One region of the Flavobacterium sp. FPG59 genome, then DNA from elsewhere that is predicted to be linked to it. Evidence: riboswitches for the same ligand, from Rfam matches in the RefSeq annotation. Region 1 holds a riboswitch; the other holds the start of a gene.
The links. Region 1 has a riboswitch for S-adenosylmethionine ahead of FPG59_RS04005 (alpha/beta fold hydrolase). Riboswitches for the same ligand answer to the same signal wherever they lie in the genome.

Region 1 (4,697 bases):
TAACTTTTTTTTACTGTTTTATCTTTCGGAAATATTTTTTAAATTAAAAACAAAATTAGCGACATAAAAATTTTGTACTTTAAAAAACATTTGCGATATTTGATGATCAAAATAGGTAATCATGAAATCAATTATTTGCAATATGTTAAAGGTCGCACAGGAAAATTCCTGAGGGTTGCTTATTGCATAATTTGAACTAAATTATATAGTAAAGCTTCCCAATATTTGGGAAGCTTTTTTTTTGAAATACCACAAAGAATAAAAATTTATGAACACATTAAAATGCCAACAAAAAATGAATGCAATAGCGCCTATTTGTGCTGTTGTGCTATTTGGTATATCGTGACCCCGAAAGGACAAGTTTAAAAACTAAACCCCTTTTGGATTCGTATCTAAAAGGGGTTTGTTGCTTTTAGCACTATTTCAATTATTAAAGAATAAAAAGTAGCATTTGATGAATGTCTTTTTCAAGATTCGGAACAAAAAAGAATAAAAAATACAATAAAAATTAAATCATAGTAAAAACTGGTATTGAAGTTGATACTAAAATGGAAAAATAATCAGTACACAATTAATAACTTAAAATGAACAACAATGAAAAACAACAATTATTTTAGTAAAGCAATCCTTTTAATAAGGCAAGGATTATGGGGGTCAAAAAAAAGTAACACTACTGCTCCAGTGGTAAATGAGCTAGTTCATCCTAGATTTGAGATGGATACAAATGATGATATTGCACTTAAGGCAGTGCCAAATTCATTACTTTTTTTAATGTATTCTAAGGAAAATGATGTCCTTTTTATCTAGTGATTGCAAATGTATTTTAACTTGTGAGGAAATACATTTTAAATTATGGTTGCTGTTTTAACGGAGTTTTGGTCTAAAACGACATATTTCTTTGTTAAAACAGCTTGCTTTTTGCATACTTTTGCGAATACCGCAAAATTAATTCAGTCTAAACTTTGCAGAAAAATTTGCTCAGAATAAAAATTAGTGCTTTATTTGCACTCACAAAGTTCACAACAGTATTGAAATGTTATAAAGAAAGGCAGAGGGATTAGACCCGATGAAGCCTTAGCAACCCTTCGATTTATCGAAGAAGGTGCTGCATTCTACCACGCCTATCGTGGAAAGATAACACTAAGAATTTGTCTAGATAACACCTAGCTTTCTTTCTAATATTTCCAAACACAAGTCCTAATTATAACAGATTTGAAATTGGAAAATAAACCAACAACACTTACAATATACAATTTCACCACGGAGTCAGGTGTAATTTATAATGCTCTAAACTTAAGTTATCAAGTTTTTGGGTTGCCTTTGCATACAGCTCCCATCGTTTTGGTCAATCATGCGCTAACCGGAAATTCACAGGTGGTGGGCGATAACGGTTGGTGGAATGACCTAATTGGCGCCAATAAAACTATCGATACTACAAAATATACCGTACTTGCTTTTAATATTCCTGGAAATGGATTTGATGGATCTGTAATTGAAAATTATAATGATTTTAAAGCAAGAGACATTGCTAGAATTTTTATAAAAGGCATTAATTTGCTTGGGGTTACAAATCTATATGCCATTATCGGAGGTTCTGTGGGTGGCGGAATTGCTTGGGAAATGGTTGCATTAGAACCAACAATTACCCAAAAATTAATCCCTATTGCTACCGATTGGAAAGCGACAGACTGGCTTATTGCCAATTGTTTTTTGCAAGAACAAATTCTGAATAACTCATCTAAACCAATTCAAGATGCGCGCGCGCACGCTATGTTGTGTTACCGAACTCCAGAATCATTTGCCGCAAAATTTCAACGAACTACTAATGAAGAGTTAGCCATTTTTAATGTTGAAAGTTGGTTGTTACATCACGGCGAAAAACTGCAACAGCGTTTTCAATTGGCATCCTACAAAATGATGAATCAATTATTAAAGACCATTGATGTCACTCGCAATAGAACTTCGTTTGAAAACACAATTGAAGCTATAACGGCAGAAATTCACATCATTGCCATCAATTCGGATTTGTTTTTTACGGCCAGTGAAAACAAAACCACTTTTGAGCAATTACAAAAATTAAATAAAAAAGTTAGTTATCAAGAAATAGTTTCCATTCACGGACACGATGCTTTTTTGATAGAATACAAACAATTACACAATTTGCTTCAAGATTTATTCTAAGCTACAAACACACAACACAATGAAAATATTAAAATTTGGAGGTAAATCCTTATCAAATGGTGACGGATTAAATAAGGTGGTTGCCATAATAACAGACAAAGTAAATCAAGGCGAGAAAATTGCAGTTGTGGTTTCGGCACGTGGTAATGCTACGGATGAATTGGAACACATTTTAAACATTGCTTCTCAAAACGGAGATTACAAACCACTTTTTGAAGATTTTAAAAAATACCAGCAAGACGTTTATGATGCTGTTGATTTGTCTGAAGAGTTTATTATTTTAGAAAAATTGTTTGAAGGTGTAAGTCTGATTGGCGATTATAGTAAAAAGATCAAAGACCAAATTTTGTCTAAAGGCGAATTGCTTTCGGCAAAATTACTGACTGCGATCCTTAAAGAAAAAGGAATTCATGCTCGTTTTACCGATACGCGTGAATTGATAAAAACCGATGCTAAATTTGGTGATGCACAACCCTTAGAACAACTTTCGAAGAAAAATGTGGTTGCTTTTTTTAAGCAAAACACGGAAAAGACGGTTAATATAATCACAGGTTTTATTGGTTCTACCACTAATAATGACACTACAACGTTAGGCAGAAACGGGAGTAATTACACCGCTTCGTTGATTGCGAATTATTTAAATGCCGACGAATTACAAAATTACACACACGTTGACGGAATTTATACTGCCAATCCTGATTTAGTTGTTGATGCTAAGAAAATTGATCACTTATCGTTTAATGAGGCGAATGAGATTGCTAATTTTGGAGCGACTATTTTGCACGCCAAAACTATCATTCCGTTATTAGAAAAAAACATTCCGCTTCGAATTTTAAACACTTTCAATCATGATAATAAAGGGACTTTAATTACTTCCAATTCTAATAAGGAAGGAATTAAAACGCTTTCGGTTCTTGAAAATGTGGCTTTGGTCAACCTAGAAGGAAGAGGGTTGCTTGGTAAAACAGGTGTAGATGCTCGAATTTTTAGAGTAATGGGCGACAATAATATTAGTGTGAGTATCATTTCGCAAGGTTCATCAGAGCGTGGAATAGGTTTGGTTGTGGCTGCTGACAAAGCTACTACGGCCATGATTGAATTGGAAAAGGAATTCGAAAATGATTTCTATTCGAAAGATGTCAATAAAATAACTGTTGCTGATGATGTAGCTGTCATCTCCATTATTGGTCAGGATTTAAGCACGTTTCACAAACCTTACACGGCCTTAATCAAGAATAAAATTGTTCCAATTCTCTTCAACAATACGGTGACGGGTAAGAATGTGAGTTTGGTTGTTAAAAAATCACAGTTGCACAAAGCCTTGAATGTAATTCACGGAGAGATTTTTGGTGTAGCCAAGAAAATAAATATTGCTGTTTTCGGTCACGGTTTGGTGGGCGGTACCTTGATTAATCAAATTTTAGAATCGGCAGCAGCCATCGAAAAAAGAAAAGATATTAAATTGAATGTATTTGCCATTGCCAATTCTAAGAATGTACTTTTGAATAAAAATGGAGTGACACCTAACTGGAAAAACGAAATTCAAACCAATGGATTCTCGTATACCATTGATGATGTAATTGCCTACGCAAACGAGCATCATTTAGAGAATTTAATTGCTATTGATAATACTGCAAGCGCTGATTTTGTTACAAATTATATTTCGTTAGTAGAAAATAGTTTCGATTTGATTTCGTCAAACAAAGTAGCCAATACATTAAGTTATAGTTTTTATAAAAAATTACGAAAAGTTCTAGCAGAAAACCAAAAAACGTATCTTTATGAAACCAATGTTGGAGCAGGATTGCCGTTGATTGATACTATTAAATTGTTGCACCTTTCTGGTGAAAACATCACAAAGATTAAAGGGGTCTTCTCGGGAACATTGAGTTATTTGTTCAATAATTTCTCGGCCAAAGACGTACCGTTTAGCGAAATTTTAAAAGAAGCCATCGATAATGGATATACCGAGCCAGATCCAAGAGAGGATTTATGCGGAAATGATGTAGGGCGAAAATTGTTGATTTTGGCTAGAGAACTAGACTTGCAAAATGAATTTGAAGAAATTGCTATTCAAAATTTAATTCCAGAACATTTGCGTAGCGGAGATGTGGGAGAGTTTTTGAATAAATTGACGGAGTTTGATCCTATTTATGCAAAAATAAAAGCCGATCAAAAGCCGAATCACGTGTTGCGTTACATTGGAGAATTATCGGGAGATTTGCAAAATGACAAAGGAAATCTCGAAGTAAAATTAGTTTCAGTGCCATCAGATACGGCTTTGGGCGGATTGAAAGGTTCAGATTCTTTCTTCGAAATTTACACAGAATCGTACGGAGACCGACCAATTGTAATTCAAGGTGCAGGCGCAGGATCAGCGGTAACAGCTAGAGGTGTTTTTGGTGATATTCTAAGGTTGTCTGATAAAGGTTAAGTTGATTGATTTTGAAAAATCACAAAAAAATATAAGGATTTAATTGTAAATCAGAATAATGAGAATTAAAGAGTTTGTAGTG
Region 2 (4,697 bases), on a different contig from region 1:
AATGAGCAAACTCACTCAGATTATCGATTTGTTCCAAAAAGAATCTAAAGGTGAAACACCGGTTGCCATTATTCAAAACGGAACGACTGATCAGGAGAAAATTGGCGTGGGAACCATCAACACCATTGAGCAAGTGGTGGCGCAACAACAATTAAGTTCGCCTGCCATTATCGTCATTGGCGAGGTGGTTAAAGAGAGCAATAAATTAAAAGGCTTTTACGAAGAATTCATAGCCAAAGAATTGAAATAACTGTGGAAAGAAACGAATTATATCCTATTTTTTTAAAATTACACAACCTCAATGTACTCATTGTGGGCGGCGGAAATGTGGGTTTAGAAAAACTATCGTTTCTGTTGAAATCCAGTCCCACTGCCAATGTTGAGGTAGTGGCACCTTGGTTTTTGCCAGAGTTAGAAACCTTGGCTGCAAGTCACCCAACAGTGAAGTTGACCTATAAAAAATTCAATCGCTGGATGCTTCGTAAACGCCACATGGTTATTGCCTGCACCGATGATTTGAAGGTGAACAAGAGGATTTATGATTTGTCCCGAAAAAGATATTTGATTTGCAACATTGCTGATACACCGCCTCTGTGTGATTATTATTTGGGCGGAATTGTAACCAAAGGGAATGTGAAAATTGCCATTTCAACCAACGGAAAATCACCCACTACAGCCAAACGATTGCGAGAGTTTTTTGAAGAAATTATTCCAGACGATATTAATAAAATGGTCGAAAACTTGAATGAATATCGCAAAACACTGAAAGGGAATTTTGAGGAAAAAGTTCAAAAAATGAATGAAATCACCGAGACGCTCAAAGCAAAGTAAGCACAAGACACCATCTCAAGCTCATAGAAAAAAGCTAAGATGTAATAGTTCTTAATAATCAGTTTCTGTTTTTTTAACTAAATAGAATAGTGATATTTGTACTCAATTAAAATTAAAAGGATTGAGCGCCTAGTTTCAATACAATAACATAGATAAACACAATTAACAATTTCCATAACAGCCTACAATTACAATTGGAAGCAAAACAAAGGATACTAAATTAAATCAAAATGATTAAAACAGACATACTCATTATTGGCGCGGGGCCAACAGGCTTATTTGCAGTTTTTGAAGCAGGATTATTAAAATTAAAATGCCATATATTAGATGCTTTGCCACAAGCAGGTGGTCAGTTATCAGAGTTATATCCTAAAAAGCCTATTTATGATATTCCTGGATTTCCAGAAGTATTGGCGGGCGATTTGGTAGATAATTTGATGGAGCAAATCAAGCAGTTTGAACCAGGATTTACCTTGGGTGAACGTGCCGAAACCATCGAAAAACAAGAAGACGGAACATTTATTGTGACTTCAAACAAAGGCAAGAAATTCCATGCGCCAGTTATTGCTATTGCTGGTGGATTAGGTAGTTTTGAACCAAGAAAACCATTGATCGAGGACATCGAATTTTACGAAGACAAAGGAATTAAATACTTCATTAAAAATCCAGAGAAATTCCGTGACAAGCGCGTAGTTATCGCTGGAGGTGGCGATTCGGCTCTAGATTGGAGTATCTTTTTGTCAAATGTAGCTTCAGAAGTGACTTTGATTCACCGTCGCAACGAGTTTCGTGGTGCTTTAGACTCGGTAGAAAAAGTGCAAGAGCTTAAGTCTTCAGGTAAAATTAAAATGATTACACCAGGTGAAGTAGTAGGTTTAAAAGGTGCTGAGCATCTTGAGGCAGTTGTTGTCGAGGAAAATGGCGCACAACGTACCATCGAAACTGATTATTTTATTCCGCTTTTTGGTCTTACGCCAAAGTTAGGTCCTATCGGCGACTGGGGATTAGAAATCGAAAAAAACGCCATCAAAGTAAATAACGCCTTAGATTACCAAACTAATATTCCTGGAATTTTCGCCATTGGTGACGTAAATACCTATCCAGGAAAATTAAAATTGATCTTGTGTGGATTCCATGAAGCCACTTTAATGTGTCAAGCGGCCTATCAAATCATTAATCCAGGTAAGCGTTATGTGTTAAAATACACTACCGTTTCTGGTGTAGATGGTTTTGACGGAACTCGTAAAGAAGCTCCAAAAGCGGTTGTAAAAGCAATCGTGTAAATAAAGTTGCAAAGTAAAAAAAGTTCTGAGTTGCTAAGGTTGGTTAAAATCTTAGGAATTCAGAACCTTTTTTTATTTTAAAGTTTTGCAACAAACTAAGCTACAATCTTTAAAAAAAATACTTGCAATTGTTAGCGCTATGTCGTTCCTTTGCACTGTTCCTATATTTATTGAAAGTTATCACGAAAGGCGGAGGGAAAGACCCAATGAAACCTTAGCAACCCTTTATTTTTAAAGAAGGTGCTACATTCTACTTTATACAACCAGTATCAAAGATAGATAACACAAGAATACTTCTACAGTATTTCTCAAACCTTTTCTTGACAACTTATCGAATTTTTTAGAGCAGATAAATGGCGCTTTTCAGTCATTATCGTTCCTGCTGTACGCTATATCTTTTTATTCGCCGAAAAAAGGCGAATAAAAAGGATGCCGCTGCCATCAGGGCTAAAAATAAAAATAGTGAACTTTTGGAAATAGTAATCAAAAGTAAAAATCACAATTTCAAATTGTGATTTACAAGTAATAAAAAGTTATGTCAAGCATTCACGAAGCCATTAAAAAAAACATCCTCATCCTTGATGGAGCTATGGGAACCATGTTGCAACGTTACAATTTCTCCGAAGAAGATTTTAGAGGAGAACGTTTCAAGGATTTTCCACATCCATTAAAAGGAAATAACGATTTATTGTCGCTCACTCAGCCACAAGCCATAAAAGACGTTCACGCTGCTTATTTTGAAGCTGGAGCTGATATTGTTGAAACCAATACCTTCTCAGGAACCACCATCGGTATGGCCGATTACTATCTGGAAGAATATGTGTATGAATTGAACTATGAGTCGGCAAAAATAGCCCGCGAAGTAGCCGATGAATTTACCGCTAAAAATCCAGATAAACCACGTTTTGTAGCGGGTTCCATTGGACCTACAAACAGAACAGCAAGCATGTCACCAGATGTAAACGATCCCGGTTACAGAGCTGTAACTTTTGATGATTTGCGCATTGCGTACAAGCAACAAGTAGAAGCGCTTATGGATGGTGGTTGCGATTTACTTTTGGTAGAAACTATTTTTGATACCCTAAATGCCAAAGCAGCACTTTTTGCCATTGAAGAAGTAAAAGAAGAACGCAATCTTGATATTCCAATCATGGTTTCAGGAACGATAACTGATGCTTCCGGAAGAACACTTTCGGGACAAACGGTTGAGGCTTTCTTAGTTTCGGTGTCGCACATACCGTTGTTGAGTGTAGGATTCAATTGCGCACTTGGTGCCGATTTGCTCAAGCCATATTTACAAACCTTGTCGCAAAACACATCGTTCAACGTATCGGCTCATCCTAATGCAGGTTTACCTAATGCCTTTGGAGAATACGACGAAACCCCAGAACAGATGCAAGCTTTTATCAAAGAATATTTAGACGATAATTTAGTCAATATCATAGGTGGTTGTTGCGGAACGACACCAGCCCACATCAAGTTAATTGCCGAAATCGCCAAGGAATACAAGCCGAGAGTTTCGACTGCGGTGATGTAGTTTTTGGCTGGGTATTGTTTTTTTTAGTGGAAAGAAAAAATACAATTTAGTGGCTAGTTTGTCATTTTGAGGAACGAAGACCCAAGCGATAGCGAACTGTCGAAGCAATCTTTATTATGTGAGCAACTTGTTTAGATTCCACAGCTAGCGCGAGCGTCCCGCTCGTGCACATTATAAACGAGGAAAAAGATTTTTAAGAAAAAGAATAAGCACGAGCAGGACGCTCGCGCTAGTTGCATAAAAGTTCCATAGGAACGACCCATTTTGTAGCAACGGATTTTAATCCGTTGGGATGTAAGAGGAAAATTCATTCCGTTATCAATTAAAAAACGGTGTCGTTTCATTGAAATAAAAAAGGTGTTGTATTGCACAAAACCCGCGTGAGGGATAGCAGTGGAGCTCCTTTTTCTTGAATTGCCTCGGGTTTAAACCCGAGGCAATTCAAGAAAAAGAGCGGGAACGAATAGCCCGACCCGACTTTTTTTTGGAGGGACACGCCCAAAAAAGAATTGAAATAAAATGGTAAGGTTTTGAAAACTTTGCCGCAAATGATATCATAAAAACAACTCAGAACCTAAGCAACTTAGGGTCTAAGTAACTTAAATTAAAATGGCAGAAAAAAGAAGAAACCTAGTATTATCAGGATTGGAGCCCTTAATCATAACACCCGAAAGTGTATTTGTGAATGTGGGGGAACGAACCAATGTGACGGGTTCGCGAAAATTTCTTCGATTGATTAAGGAAGAAAAATACGATGAGGCGCTTGATATTGCGCGTCAGCAAGTAGAAGGTGGAGCACAAATCATCGATATCAATATGGATGAGGGAATGCTCGACGGCGCAAATGCGATGACAAAATTCCTGAATTTGATTGCGGCTGAGCCGGATATTTCGCGTGTGCCGATTATGATTGACAGCTCGAAATGGGAAATCATTGAGGCGGGTTTGAAAGTCGTACAAGGTAAATGTGTTGTAAATTCGATTTCGTTGAAAGAAGGCGAAGAAGCTTTTATTCACCATGCTAAACTGATAAAGCGTTATGGAGC

Region 2: it holds a riboswitch for S-adenosylmethionine, as region 1 does, so the genes downstream of both, FPG59_RS01950 (homocysteine S-methyltransferase family protein) here and FPG59_RS04005 (alpha/beta fold hydrolase) in region 1, are expected to answer to the same signal.

What each region holds. Positions count from the first base shown of each region.
Region 1 covers NZ_MTCA01000022.1:15,842-20,538, forward strand. The annotation lists gene FPG59_RS04000 (hypothetical protein) at 595-807, shown strand; SAM riboswitch class I at 1,034-1,141, shown strand; gene FPG59_RS04005 (alpha/beta fold hydrolase) at 1,219-2,181, shown strand; gene thrA (bifunctional aspartate kinase/homoserine dehydrogenase I) at 2,201-4,615, shown strand; gene FPG59_RS04015 (DUF3592 domain-containing protein) at 4,674-4,697, shown strand, end outside.
Region 2 covers NZ_MTCA01000009.1:4,012-8,708, forward strand. The annotation lists gene cobA (uroporphyrinogen-III C-methyltransferase) at 1-250, shown strand, start outside; gene FPG59_RS01940 (bifunctional precorrin-2 dehydrogenase/sirohydrochlorin ferrochelatase) at 253-831, shown strand; gene FPG59_RS01945 (NAD(P)/FAD-dependent oxidoreductase) at 1,062-2,114, shown strand; SAM riboswitch class I at 2,289-2,400, shown strand; gene FPG59_RS01950 (homocysteine S-methyltransferase family protein) at 2,650-3,651, shown strand; gene metH (methionine synthase) at 4,261-4,697, shown strand, end outside.